One region of the Paracoccus sp. NIOT.M2S5SZ12 genome, then DNA from elsewhere that is predicted to be linked to it. Evidence: riboswitches for the same ligand, from Rfam matches in the RefSeq annotation. Region 1 holds a riboswitch; the other holds the start of a gene.

Region 1 (5,750 bases):
CGATGGGCGCGCCCCAAGGCATCAGCACCCGGCAGCCCGCCTCCAGCAGCCGCGTGGCCAGGACCTGATCCTCGGTCGTGTAGGGAAAGACCTGGAACCCCTCGGCGGCCAGGGTCTCGGCGGCCTCCAGAAGGCCGAAGGGGTCGGGCTGCAGCGTGTCGGCATGCCCGATCACCTCCAGCTTGATCCAGTCGGTCTCGAAGACCTCGCGGGCCATGCGGGCGGTGGTCACGGCCTCGCGCGCGCTGTGACAGCCGGCGGTGTTGGGCAGGACCCGCACCCCCAGATCGCGGATCAGCGACCAGAAGGCCTGGCCCTGGCCCGCCTCGCGGCGCAGCGACACGGTGGCGACGCCTGCGTCGCTGGCCCGGAAGGCATCCGCCAGCACCGCCGGAGAAGGGTATTGCGCCGTGCCCAGCATCAGCGCGTTGGGCAGGGTCACGCCATAGAAATCGCGCATCGCCTCAGCCCCCCTGCATGGGGGCCAGGACCTCCACCCGGTCGCCCTCGCGCAGGACCTGCGCGGCGCGGGCCGAGGAGGGCACGAAGTCGCCGTTCAGCGCGGTGGCGACGCGGGCCTCGGCCCAGCCCAGCTCGGCCAGGGCGGCCTCCAGCGTGGTGGCGGCGATGTCGCGGGGGGTGCCGTTGACCTCAATCCTCATGGACCAGTTCTCCCTTGATGCGGTCGGTCAGATAGTCGGCGGCCTGCCGCGCCAGCGCCGGCGCCATCAGATAGCCGTGGCGAAAGAGGCCGTTCAGATGCAGGACGCGCCCCCGCACCGTCACGCGGGGGATGTTGTCAGGAAAGGCCGGGCGCAGGTCCGCGCCCAGCTCGACCACGGACCCTTCCGCGAAGCGCGGGTCCAGCGCATAGGCCGCCGACAGCAGTTCCAGCACCGACCGCGCCGTGACCGGCGCGCGGCTGGCGCTTTCGATCTGGGTCGCGCCCAGCATGAACAGGCTCCCCGCGCGCGGCACGATGTAGAGCGGATGGCGCGGATGCAGCAGCCGCAGGGGCCGGGTCAGCGTCACCTCGGGCGCGTGCAGCACGGCCATCTCGCCGCGCACGCCGCGCAGGCCGGGCAGGGCGGCCGAGAGGCCCCGCGCGTCGATCACCGCGCCGGGGATGTCGTCGGGCTCCGCCTCGGCGCGTTCCACCGTGATGCCGCGCGCGGAGAGCCAGGCCAGCAGATCGGCCAGCGCGCGGCGGGGGTCCAGATGCGCCTCATCGGCGAAGAAGAGGCCCGGTCGCGGCGGCAGGTCCGGCTCCAGATCGGCGCTGTCGCAGGGGCGGTGGCCGGTGGCGCGGCGGGCGAAGCGCGCCAGCTCCACCCGGTCGCGGTCCAGCGCCACGACCAGCGTGCCGCGATGGGTGACCGGGGTGACGGCGGACCAGGCCTGCGCCGCCTCGGCGCCAAGGCGGGTGATGACCGGCTCGGCCGTCACGGCCTCGCAATGCGGGGCCAGCATGCCGCCCGCCCACCACGAACAGCCATGCGGCCCCGGCGGGCCGTTGCGGTCCAGGATGCGCGGGGTGATCCCCCGGCGCATCAGCGCGTGCGCGGTGAACAGTCCCGCGACACCCGCGCCGATGATGGTGACGTCAGACATGGTCCCAGACCGCGTGAAAGTGATGCACCGGCCCATGCCCCGAACCCACGCCCAGCCCGTCCGCCCCGGCGATGGCCGCCTGCAGATAGGCATGCGCCCGCGCGACCGCCTCCTCCAGAGGACGGCCCTGCGCCAGCCCCGCCGCGATGGCCGCAGACAGGGTGCAGCCCGTGCCATGGGTGTTGCGCGTGGCCTGACGCTGCGCGACAAGGCGCGTGACGCCGCCTTCGGTCAGCAGCAGATCGACGCAGTCGGGGCGCGCGCCATGGCCGCCCTTCATCAGCACCGCCGCCGCCCCCATGGCGCGCAGCGCGCTGCCTTGGGCCACCATCTCTGGGATGCTGGCGGCGGGGTGGCTGTCCAGCAGGCAGGCCGCCTCGGGCAGGTTCGGGGTCAGCAGCGTCGCCCGCGGGATCAGCCTGCGCAGCGCCGCCATGGCGTCCGGCGGCAGCAGCCGGTCGCCCGACTTGGCGATCATCACCGGGTCCAGCACGACCGGCAGCGCGCAGCCCGCCAACCCTCGGGCCACGGCGGCGATGGCCGCGGGGCCGCCCAGCATGCCCAGCTTGACCGCGCGCACGTCCAGATCGTCCAGCACGGCCGCGATCTGCGCGGCGATCATCGCGGGGCTGGCGGGTTCGACCATGCTCACCCGGCGGGTGTTCTGCGCGGTCAGCGCCGTCACCACGCTGGCGCCGTAGCAGCCAAGCGCGGAAAAGGTCTTCAGGTCAGCCTGGATGCCCGCGCCGCCGCCGGAATCGGACCCGGCGATGGTCAGGGCGATGGGTGCGGTCATGGTCGTCCCCCTTCGGTCGATGACGGATCACGGACGGAATGGGGGATTCGAGCGCGGTCGGGCCGCCTGTCTCTGCACCGTTCCCTCCGCCGGTATGACCCGGATCAGGTTCGATGGGTTGGCTTGCGCCTCTCAGCCCCTCAGCGGGACACCCCAACGGTTTGCGAATCGGACCTTAGCCGCGCCCCGTCGCCGCCGCAAGGCTGGTGCCCGGACGCCGGGCTGCTAAGGTCCGCGCCGAACCGACAGGAAAGGATTGCCCATGACCGCCATCACCCCCGACCAGCCCGCAGCCCTGCTGCGCGCCATGTTCGACGCGGCGGTCGCGGCCGCCGATCCGGCGCGCGTGCTGGCCGCGCATCTGCCCGAGAAGCCGCAGGGCCGCTGCATCGTGCTGGGCGCGGGCAAGTCCGCCGCCGCCATGGCCGCTGCCCTGGAGGCGGCCTGGCCCGATGTGGACCTGTCGGGCCTGGTCGTCACGCGCCACGGCCATGCGGTCCCCACCACGCGCATCGCGGTGATGGAGGCGTCCCATCCCGTCCCCGACGCCGCATCGGAGGAGGCCGCGCGCCGCTTCCTTGCGCTGGCCCAAGGCGCGGGCGAGGGTGATCTGGTCATCGCGCTGATCTCGGGCGGGGGGTCGGCGCTGATGGCGCTGCCCCGCGCGGGGCTGACGCTAGAGGACAAGATCGCCGTCAACCGGCTGCTGCTGCGCTCCGGCCTGACGATCGAGGAGATGAACCGCGTCCGCCGCCGCCTGTCGGCGATCAAGGGCGGGCGGCTGGCGCAGGCGGTCGCGCCCGCGCGTCTGGTGACGCTGGCGATCTCGGACGTGCCGGGGGACGATCCGGCGGCCATCGCCTCGGGGCCGACGGTGCCCGACCCGTCGGGGGCGATGGACCTCTCGGGGCTGGTGGCGCGTCTGGGGCCGGACCTGCCGCAGGCGGCGCGCGACCTGCTGCTGGCCCCGCCCGAACCGGGGGCCGATTTCCCGGTGGACTACCGGCTGATCGCCGCCCCGCAGATGTCGCTTCTGGCCGCGGCCGAGGTGGCGCGCGGGGCGGGTATCACCCCCGTCCTTCTGGGCGACGCGCTGGAGGGCGAGGCCCGGGAGCTGGGCATCGTCATGGCGGGCATGGCGCGCGCCGTGGCGGCCCATGGCACGCCCGCCCCGGCCCCCGCCGTCCTTCTGTCGGGCGGAGAGACGACCGTGACCATCGGTGCGGGCAAGGCCGGGCGCGGCGGGCGCAACACCGAATTCCTGCTGTCCTTGGCCGTCGCGCTGCGCGGGCATCCGGGCATCCACGCGCTGGCGGGCGATACCGACGGCATCGACGGCAGCGAGGACGCGGCGGGCGCGCTGATCGGCCCCGACACGCTGGCGCGCGCCCGCGCGGCGGGACTGGACGGGGCGGCGGTGCTGGCGGCGCATGACAGCTATGGCCTGTTCCAGGCGACCGACAGCCTGATCATGACGGGGCCGACCCTGACCAACGTGAACGATTTCCGCGCCGTGCTGGTGCTGCCCGGCTGACGTTTCGCCGCGTTGCATGCGGCGGCCGCCTTGGGCAGCCTGACCGCGTTCAGACAGGATGGCCCCATGACCGACCCCGTTCCCACCCGTGCCGAGGCGCTGGCCCGGCTTGACGCCTTCCGCCCGCGCATGGGCCGCCGCTATGCCGCGGGGCGCAACACCGATGCGGGCCCGGGGGCGCATCGCGCGGTGTCGGGCCTGTCGCCCTGGATCAGCCGCCGCCTGCTGACCGAGCCGGAGGTGATCGCCGCCGCCCTGGACGCCCACGGCCCCGAGGAGGCCGAGAAATTCATCCATGAGGTCGTCTGGCGCGGCTATTTCAAGGGCTGGCTGGAACAGCGCCCGCAGGTCTGGGACGGCTACCGCCGGGGGCTTGAGGCCGATCTGGCGGGACTGGAGGCCGACCGCGCCCGCGCGCGCGCCGTCCGCGCGGCCTGCGACGGGCGGACCGGGCTGGACTGCATGGATGCCTGGGCCGAGGAACTGGTCACGACCGGCTATCTGCACAACCACGCGCGGATGTGGTTCGCCTCGATCTGGATCTTCACGCTGGAGCTGCCGTGGCGGGTCGGGGCGGATTTCTTCTATCGCCATCTTCTGGACGGGGATGCGGCGTCGAACACGCTCAGCTGGCGATGGGTGGCGGGGCTGCACACGCGGGGCAAGCCCTATGCCGCCGATGCCCAGAACATCCGCCGCTTCACCAATGGACGCTTTGCGCCCCAGCCCTCCGACCTGGCCGAGGTCACCGAAGGGCTGGAGGCCAGCGAACCCGACGGCCTGCCCCCGCTGCAGCCGCTGCGCCGCCCGGTGGCGCCCGACGCGACGCGGCCCACGGCGCTGCTGATCACGGACCAGGACTGCTGCGTGGAGGATTTCGCGCCGCACGGCCTGCCGCTGGTCGCATCCGCCACGCTGGCGGCCAGCCATCTGCGATCGCCACTGGCGGTCGCGGACCCCGTCGCGGCCTTCGAGGCGGGGGCGCTGGCCGATGCCGCCGCCCGTGCGGGCGTCGCGCCCGACCGGCTGGAGGCGCGCGATCCGGCCGATCTGGCGCGGTGGGCGGCGGCGGCGGGCGCGCGCCAGATCGCCACGCCCTTCGTGACGCGGGGGCCGCTGCGCGACTGGCTGGACGCCGCGCGGCCCGCGCTGGCGGATCGCGGCATCGCGCTGACGGAATGGCAGCGGGACTGGGACCGGCGCGTCTGGCCCCTGGCGACGGCGGGCTATTTCAAGCTGCGCCAGAGGATCTCCGAGCTGACGCGCGATCTGGGCCACGGCTGATTCCGGGCTGGCGGGCGGGCTGCCCTTGCGTCACTCTGACAGGCGATGCGGCAGGAGACGGGCGATGGACAGGCGCGGGCTTGAGATGACGGTGCTGATGACGCCGGACATGGCGAATTTCAGCGGCAAGGTGCATGGCGGCGCGCTGCTGGCCAGCCTGGACCGGGTGGCCTATGCCTGCGCCTCGCGCTGGTCGGGCGAATATGCGGTGACGCTGTCGGTCGACCAGGTGACCTTCAAGGAGGCCATCCATGTGGGCGAGCTGGTGACCTTCCGCGCCCGCGTGAACCATACCGGCCGCACCTCGATGGAGGTGGGCATCCGCGTCGAGGCCGAGAAGATCCGCCGCGGCACGCGCCGGCACACCAATTCGTGCTATTTCACCATGGTCGCCGTGGATGAGCGCGGCCAGCCCGTCCCGGTGCCGCGCCCCGAGATGGAGGACGACACCGACCGCCAGCGCTGGCGCGCCGCCGAGGTCCGACGCGAGATGCGCCGCGAGATCGCCGCCCGGCAGGAGGCCGC
Region 2 (5,750 bases), on a different contig from region 1:
GTTCCGCGGCAAGATGGATCCCCGGCAGGGCTATCACTGATGCCCCTGGCCCTGCGACGGCTGGCCTGGTTCGTGGCGATCTGGCTGGCCAGCGTCGCGGCGATCGGGACGGTGGCCTGGATCATCCGCCTTTGGATCGCCTAGCCCAGATAGGCCCGCAGCCCCGGTGGCGGATCGTCCAGCAGCGGCCCGGTGGGGCAGGGCGGATGGACGCGCCCCTCCTCGACCAGCAGGGTGTCAGGCGCGAAGCTGCGGGCATCCTCGGGATCGTGGGTCACCATCAGCACGGTCGTGTCCGCGGCGACCTGCGCCAGAAGCGCCAGCATCTCGGCCTTGAGCGCGGGACCCAGGGCCGCGAAGGGTTCGTCCAGCAGCAGCAGCGGCCGCGCCCGCAGCAGGACGCGCGCCAAGGCCACTCGGCTCTGCTGTCCGCCCGACAGGCTGTCGGGGCGCCGGTCCCCCGTTCCGGTCAGCCCGACCTGATCCAGAACCTCCAGCACGCGCGCCTTCTGGACGCGATCCAGACTCAGGTCCGGGCGCAGTCCCATGCCCACATTTTGTTTCACGCTGAGATGTGGAAACAAGTTGTTGTGCTGAAACAGGATCGACAATGGCCGCTTGCCGGGTGGCAGCGCGGTGATGTCGGCACCCTCCCACAGCAGGCGTCCTCGCGTCGGGGTCAGAAAGCCCGCGATCACCGCCAGAAGCGTCGACTTTCCCGAACCCGACGCTCCGATCACCGCGTGACGCCCCTGCGGCACGGTCAGATCTGCGGTCAGGGTGAAACCGTCCTGACGCAGAAGGATGTCCTTGAACTCAAGCGCCATGGCGGCCTCCCCGGTCGAAGGCCCAGAACAGGCCAAGGCTGAGCGCCATCAGCAGCAGGGCGCAGGCCGCCGCATCCGCCAGCCGATAGCCGTTCATCAGCTGATAGAGCATCAGCGGCAGGGTCGGGTTGTCGCCCGCGAAAAGTGTGATGACCCCCAGATCGCCCATGGCCAGCGCCGCCGCCAGCCCCGCGCCGAAGCCCAGGGGCCGGGCCAGGCGCGGGAGGACCAAGAGCCGCAGCCGCGCCCAGCCCCGCAGGTCCAGCGACGCGGCCAGCCGACCGTAATCCTCCTGCAGCGTGCGCGCGGCGGGGATCAGCGCGCGCAGCGCGAAGGGCAGGGCCATGGCCGTGTTGATCAGCGCGGTGACCGGCAGGGCCATCTGCTGCGGCGTGACCGTGCCGCGCAGCAGGATGAACAGCCCCGTCCCCAGCACCAGCGGCGAGGCGATCAGCGGCAGCATGCCCGCCGCCTCGACCCACCGGGCCGCGCCCCGCGCCACCGTCAGGGCCAGCGCCAGGGCCGCGCCTGCGCAGAGCAGCGCCGAGATCACCGCCATCAGCACCGAGCGGCGCGTGGCCTGCCAGACCTCGGGCGGCAGGGCGGTCAGGCGCGGCAGGCCCGTCGCCGCGACCGAGATCAGCGGCGCCAGCAGGAACACCGCCGCCGCCGCGATCACCGCCGCATCCGCCGGCCGCCGCCAGCCGTCGGGCGCGGGCGGCCCGCCCGAAGCGTCCAGCCCCGCGCCGAAGCCCGCGGGCACCGTGATCCGCGCGGCCAGCGCCGCCGCCGCGATGCAGATCGCGATCTGAACCATCCCCAGGGCCGCCGCCCGGCCCAGATCGAAATCGAAGCGGAAGGCCTGATAGATGGCCAGCTCCACCGTCGTGGCCCGCGGCCCCCCGCCCAAGGCCAGCGCCACCGTGAAGGAGGTCAGGCAGACCAGGAACACCGCCAGCCAGACGCCGGGCAGCACGCCGCGCAGCATCGGGCGCTCCAGATGGCGGGCGATGTCGCGGGGCGCGAAATCCAGGGACGCAGCCAGCCGGAAGCGTTCGGCGGGAATCGCCTGCCAGCCCTGCAGGATCAGCCGCACCGACAGCGGCAGGTTGAAGAACACATGCGCCAGGATCACCCCCTGCCAGCCATAGATGCCGATGGCGGGCAGGCCCAAGGCCTCCAGCGCGCCGTTCAGCGCGCCGTTGCGCCCGAAGATCGCGATCAGGCCCAGCACTGCCACGATCACCGGCAGGATGAAGGGCGCGCCCAGCAGCGTGACCAGCAGCCCCCGTCCCCGGAACCGGCGCCGCGCCAGCGCGCGTGCGACTGGCACGGCCAGCGCCGCCGACAGGGTCGCGGACAGCGCCGCCTGCCAGCACGTGAACCAGACCGCGCGCAGGTCCCATTCGGTCAGGCCCGACAGCCCGCCCGCGACCCAGGCCACCGCCGCCAGCGTGCCCAGGATCAGCGCTGCCAGCGCGCCCGCGATGGCGTGGCCGATGCTCAGCGGAGGGCCCGCTGCCATTCGTCCAGGGCGGGGGCGCGAAGGGCCTCGGCCTCGTCCTCGGACAGGAACAGGGTCTTGTCGGGCCGGGGCAGGTCGCGCATCACCTGCGGCCAGTCGGCCTGAGGCAGTTTCGCGGGCAGGGACCAGTTGGCCAGCGGGATCGTCGCCTGGAAATCGGGGGTCAGCACCCAGTCCATGAAGGCCTGCGCCAGTTCGGGCTGATCGGTGCCCGCGACCTGCGCCACCAGTTCGGCCATGAAGTAATGCCCCTCGGGGAAGATCGCGGCGCGCTTGGTGTCGTCCTCTTCGGCCGCAATATGATAGGCGGGGGACGTGGTATAGGACAGCACCATGTCCGCCTCGCCATCCGTGAACAGGCCATAGGATTCGGACCAGCCGCGGGTGACGGTCAGCACCTTGGGGGCCAGCTTCGCCCAGGCCTCGCCCGCCTCATCGCCATAGACCGACTTGACCCAGAGCAGCATCGCCAGACCCGACACAGAACTGCGCGGGTCCTGGATGACGATGCTGATGTCCTCGGCCTCCAGCAGCTCGGCGAAGCTGGCGGGCGGGTTCTCCAGCCGGGTGCTGTCATAGACGAAGGCCGTCTCGCCCCAGTTGTAGGGCAGGAAGATGTCGTCCTCCCACGCGATGGGCAGCGACAGGTCGGACGTGTCCTGCCCGTGCGGCGCGAACAGGCCCGATGCGCGGGCGCGCGCGGTCATGTCGGTGTTCAGGCCGAAGACGATGTCGGCCTGGGTGCCCGCCCCCTCCATCAGGATGCGCGGCAGCACGTCGCCGGTCACGAATTGCAGGTCGCAGTCGCAGATCGCCTCGAACCCCTCCTCGATGGCGGGGCCGGGGCCCCATTCGCTGGTGACGCTGTCGCCGGCATAGACGGTCAGGATGCGGTCCTGGGCCAAAGCGGGGGTGGCCAGCAGCAAAGCGGGGATCAGGACGGATTTCATGGGCAGCCTCTCTTGTCGGGTGATCGAAAAGAAGGGGTGCGCACCTTCCCTCCGCCGGTGTGAGCCGGATCAGGTTCTACGGGTCCGCTGTCGCGTCTCAGCCCGCATGGGGCACCCCGAGGTGCCCCTGAATGTAGAGGTTTCGCGCGCCCGCGCAAGCGGATAGAAACCGCCCATGACCAGGGACGCGACCGACCAGCCCACGCCGATGATGGCGCAGTATCTTGCGATCCGGGAGGCCAATCCCGGCGCGCTGCTGTTCTATCGCATGGGCGATTTCTACGAGATGTTCTTCGACGACGCGGTGGCCGCCGCCGCCGCGCTGGACATCGCGCTGACGAAACGCGGCACCCATCTGGGGGAACCGATCCCCATGTGCGGCGTGCCGGTCCATGCCGCCGAGGGCTATCTGCTGACGCTGATCCGCAAGGGGTTCCGCGTGGCCATCGCCGAACAGATGGAGGACCCGGCCGAGGCGAAGAAGCGCGGTTCGAAATCGGTCGTGGCCCGCGACGTGGTGCGGCTGGTGACACCGGGCACCCTGACCGAGGAATCGCTGCTGGAGGCGCGGCGGCACAATTACCTGGCGGCCTTCGTGGTGGTCCGCGAGGAGGGCGCGCTGGCCTGGGTCGACATCTCGACCGGCGCGTTTTCGGTGATGGATTGCCCCCTGCCGCGCCTGGCCCTCGAACTGGCGCGCCTGGCCCCGCGCGAGGTGCTGGCCTGCGACACCGGGCTGGAGGAGCTGATCGGCGATGCGGGCGCGGTGATGACCGACCTGCATGCCAGCGCCTTCGACAGCAATGCCGGGACGCGGCGGCTCTGCGCGCTCTATGGCGTCGAGACGCTGGATGGCTTCGGCAGCTTCACCCGCGCCGAACTGGCCGCGATGGGCGCCATCGTCGATTATCTGGACATGACGCAGAAGGGCCGCCTGCCGCTGCTGCGCCCGCCCATGCGCGAACGGGCGGGCGGCACGATGCAGATCGACGCCGCGACCCGGCGGAACCTGGAGCTGACCCAGGCCCTGTCGGGCGGGCGCGACGGCTCGCTGCTGGCGGCCATCGACCGCACCGTGACCGCGCCGGGCGCGCGCCTTCTGGAACGCCGGATCAGCGCGCCGTCGCGCGATCTGGGCCTGATCGCGGCGCGCCATGATGCGGTGGCGGCGCTGGCGGGGGATGCGCGGCTGCTGGCGGATCTTCGCGGCGCGCTGGCGCGGGTGCCGGACATGGACCGGGCGCTGTCGCGGCTGGCGCTGGACCGGGGCGGGCCGCGCGATCTGGCCGCGATCCGGGCGGGGCTGACGCAGGGCGCGGCGATCGCGGCGCGTCTGCCCGGCGATGCGCCCCCGGTGCTGCGCGAGGCGGCGGGTGATCTGGTCGGGCATGAGGCGCTGGTCGATCTGCTGGACGATGCGCTGGTGGCCGAGCCGCCTCTGCTGGCGCGGGATGGCGGTTTCGTGGCCGAGGGGCATGACGCCGATCTGGACCAGACCCGGCGCCTGCGCGACGAGGGGCGCGGCGTCATCGCGGGCATGCAGGCCGATTACGCGGCCCTGGCCGGGGTCGGCAGCCTGAAGATCAAGCATAACAACGTCCTTGGCTATTTCATCGAGACGACGACCACCCATGCCGAGCGCATGATGGCCGCGCCCTTGAACCAGACCTTCATCCACCGCCAGACCACCGCGAACCAGATCCGCTTCACCACGGTGGAACTGTCCGAACTGGAGACCCGCATCCTGAACGCCCGCGACCGCGCGTTGGAGATCGAGCGGGGCATCTTCGACCGCCTGCGGACGGCGATCCTGGATCAGGCGGCGCGGATCGGGAAGGCGGCCCGCGCGCTGGCCGAGATCGACCTGGCCTGCGCCTTCGCGGATCTCGCCTCGGGCGAGGGCTGGGTCCGGCCGCGCGTCGACGACAGCCGCGCCTTCGTCATCGAAGGCGGCCGCCATCCGGTCGTGGAACGCGCGCTGCGCCGCAAGGCGGAGAGCTTCGTCGCCAATGATTGCGATCTGACCACCGGGGCCACGCCCGCGATCTGGCTGCTGACCGGGCCGAACATGGCGGGCAAGTCGACCTTTCTGCGGCAGAACGCGCTGATCGCGGTGCTGGCGCAGGCAGGGGCCTTTATTCCCGCGCGCGCGGCGCATATCGGGCTGGTCAGCCAGCTGTTTTCCCGCGTGGGCGCCGCCGACGACCTGGCGCGGGGGCGCTCGACCTTCATGGTCGAGATGGTGGAAACCGCCGCGATCCTGAACCAGGCCGATGACCGCGCGCTGGTGATCCTGGATGAGATCGGGCGCGGCACCTCGACCTGGGACGGGCTGTCGATCGCTTGGGCGGTGATGGAGCATCTGCATGCCGCCAACCGCTGCCGCGCGCTGTTCGCCACGCATTACCACGAGATGACGGCGCTGTCCGCGAAGCTGGAGGGCGTCGA

What was found. A riboswitch is a leader RNA that binds a small molecule or an ion and turns the genes downstream of it on or off. The one in region 1 is predicted to bind thiamine pyrophosphate.
Region 2: it holds a riboswitch for thiamine pyrophosphate, as region 1 does, so the genes downstream of both, AC2SGK_RS11650 (thiamine ABC transporter substrate-binding protein) here and thiD (bifunctional hydroxymethylpyrimidine kinase/phosphomethylpyrimidine kinase) in region 1, are expected to answer to the same signal.

What each region holds. Positions count from the first base shown of each region.
Region 1 covers NZ_JBYLFR010000005.1:70,330-76,079, forward strand. The annotation lists gene AC2SGK_RS06310 (thiazole synthase) at 1-460, opposite strand, end outside; gene thiS (sulfur carrier protein ThiS) at 465-662, opposite strand; gene AC2SGK_RS06320 (FAD-dependent oxidoreductase) at 652-1,611, opposite strand; gene thiD (bifunctional hydroxymethylpyrimidine kinase/phosphomethylpyrimidine kinase) at 1,604-2,407, opposite strand; TPP riboswitch at 2,472-2,573, opposite strand; gene AC2SGK_RS06330 (glycerate kinase type-2 family protein) at 2,670-3,941, shown strand; gene AC2SGK_RS06335 (FAD-binding domain-containing protein) at 4,008-5,225, shown strand; gene AC2SGK_RS06340 (acyl-CoA thioesterase) at 5,290-5,750, shown strand, end outside.
Region 2 covers NZ_JBYLFR010000011.1:46,836-52,585, forward strand. The annotation lists gene cydB (cytochrome d ubiquinol oxidase subunit II) at 1-40, shown strand, start outside; gene AC2SGK_RS11635 (DUF2474 family protein) at 40-144, shown strand; gene AC2SGK_RS11640 (thiamine ABC transporter ATP-binding protein) at 141-827, opposite strand; gene AC2SGK_RS11645 (ABC transporter permease family protein) at 817-2,352, opposite strand; gene AC2SGK_RS11650 (thiamine ABC transporter substrate-binding protein) at 2,331-3,302, opposite strand; TPP riboswitch at 3,332-3,431, opposite strand; gene mutS (DNA mismatch repair protein MutS) at 3,478-5,750, shown strand, end outside.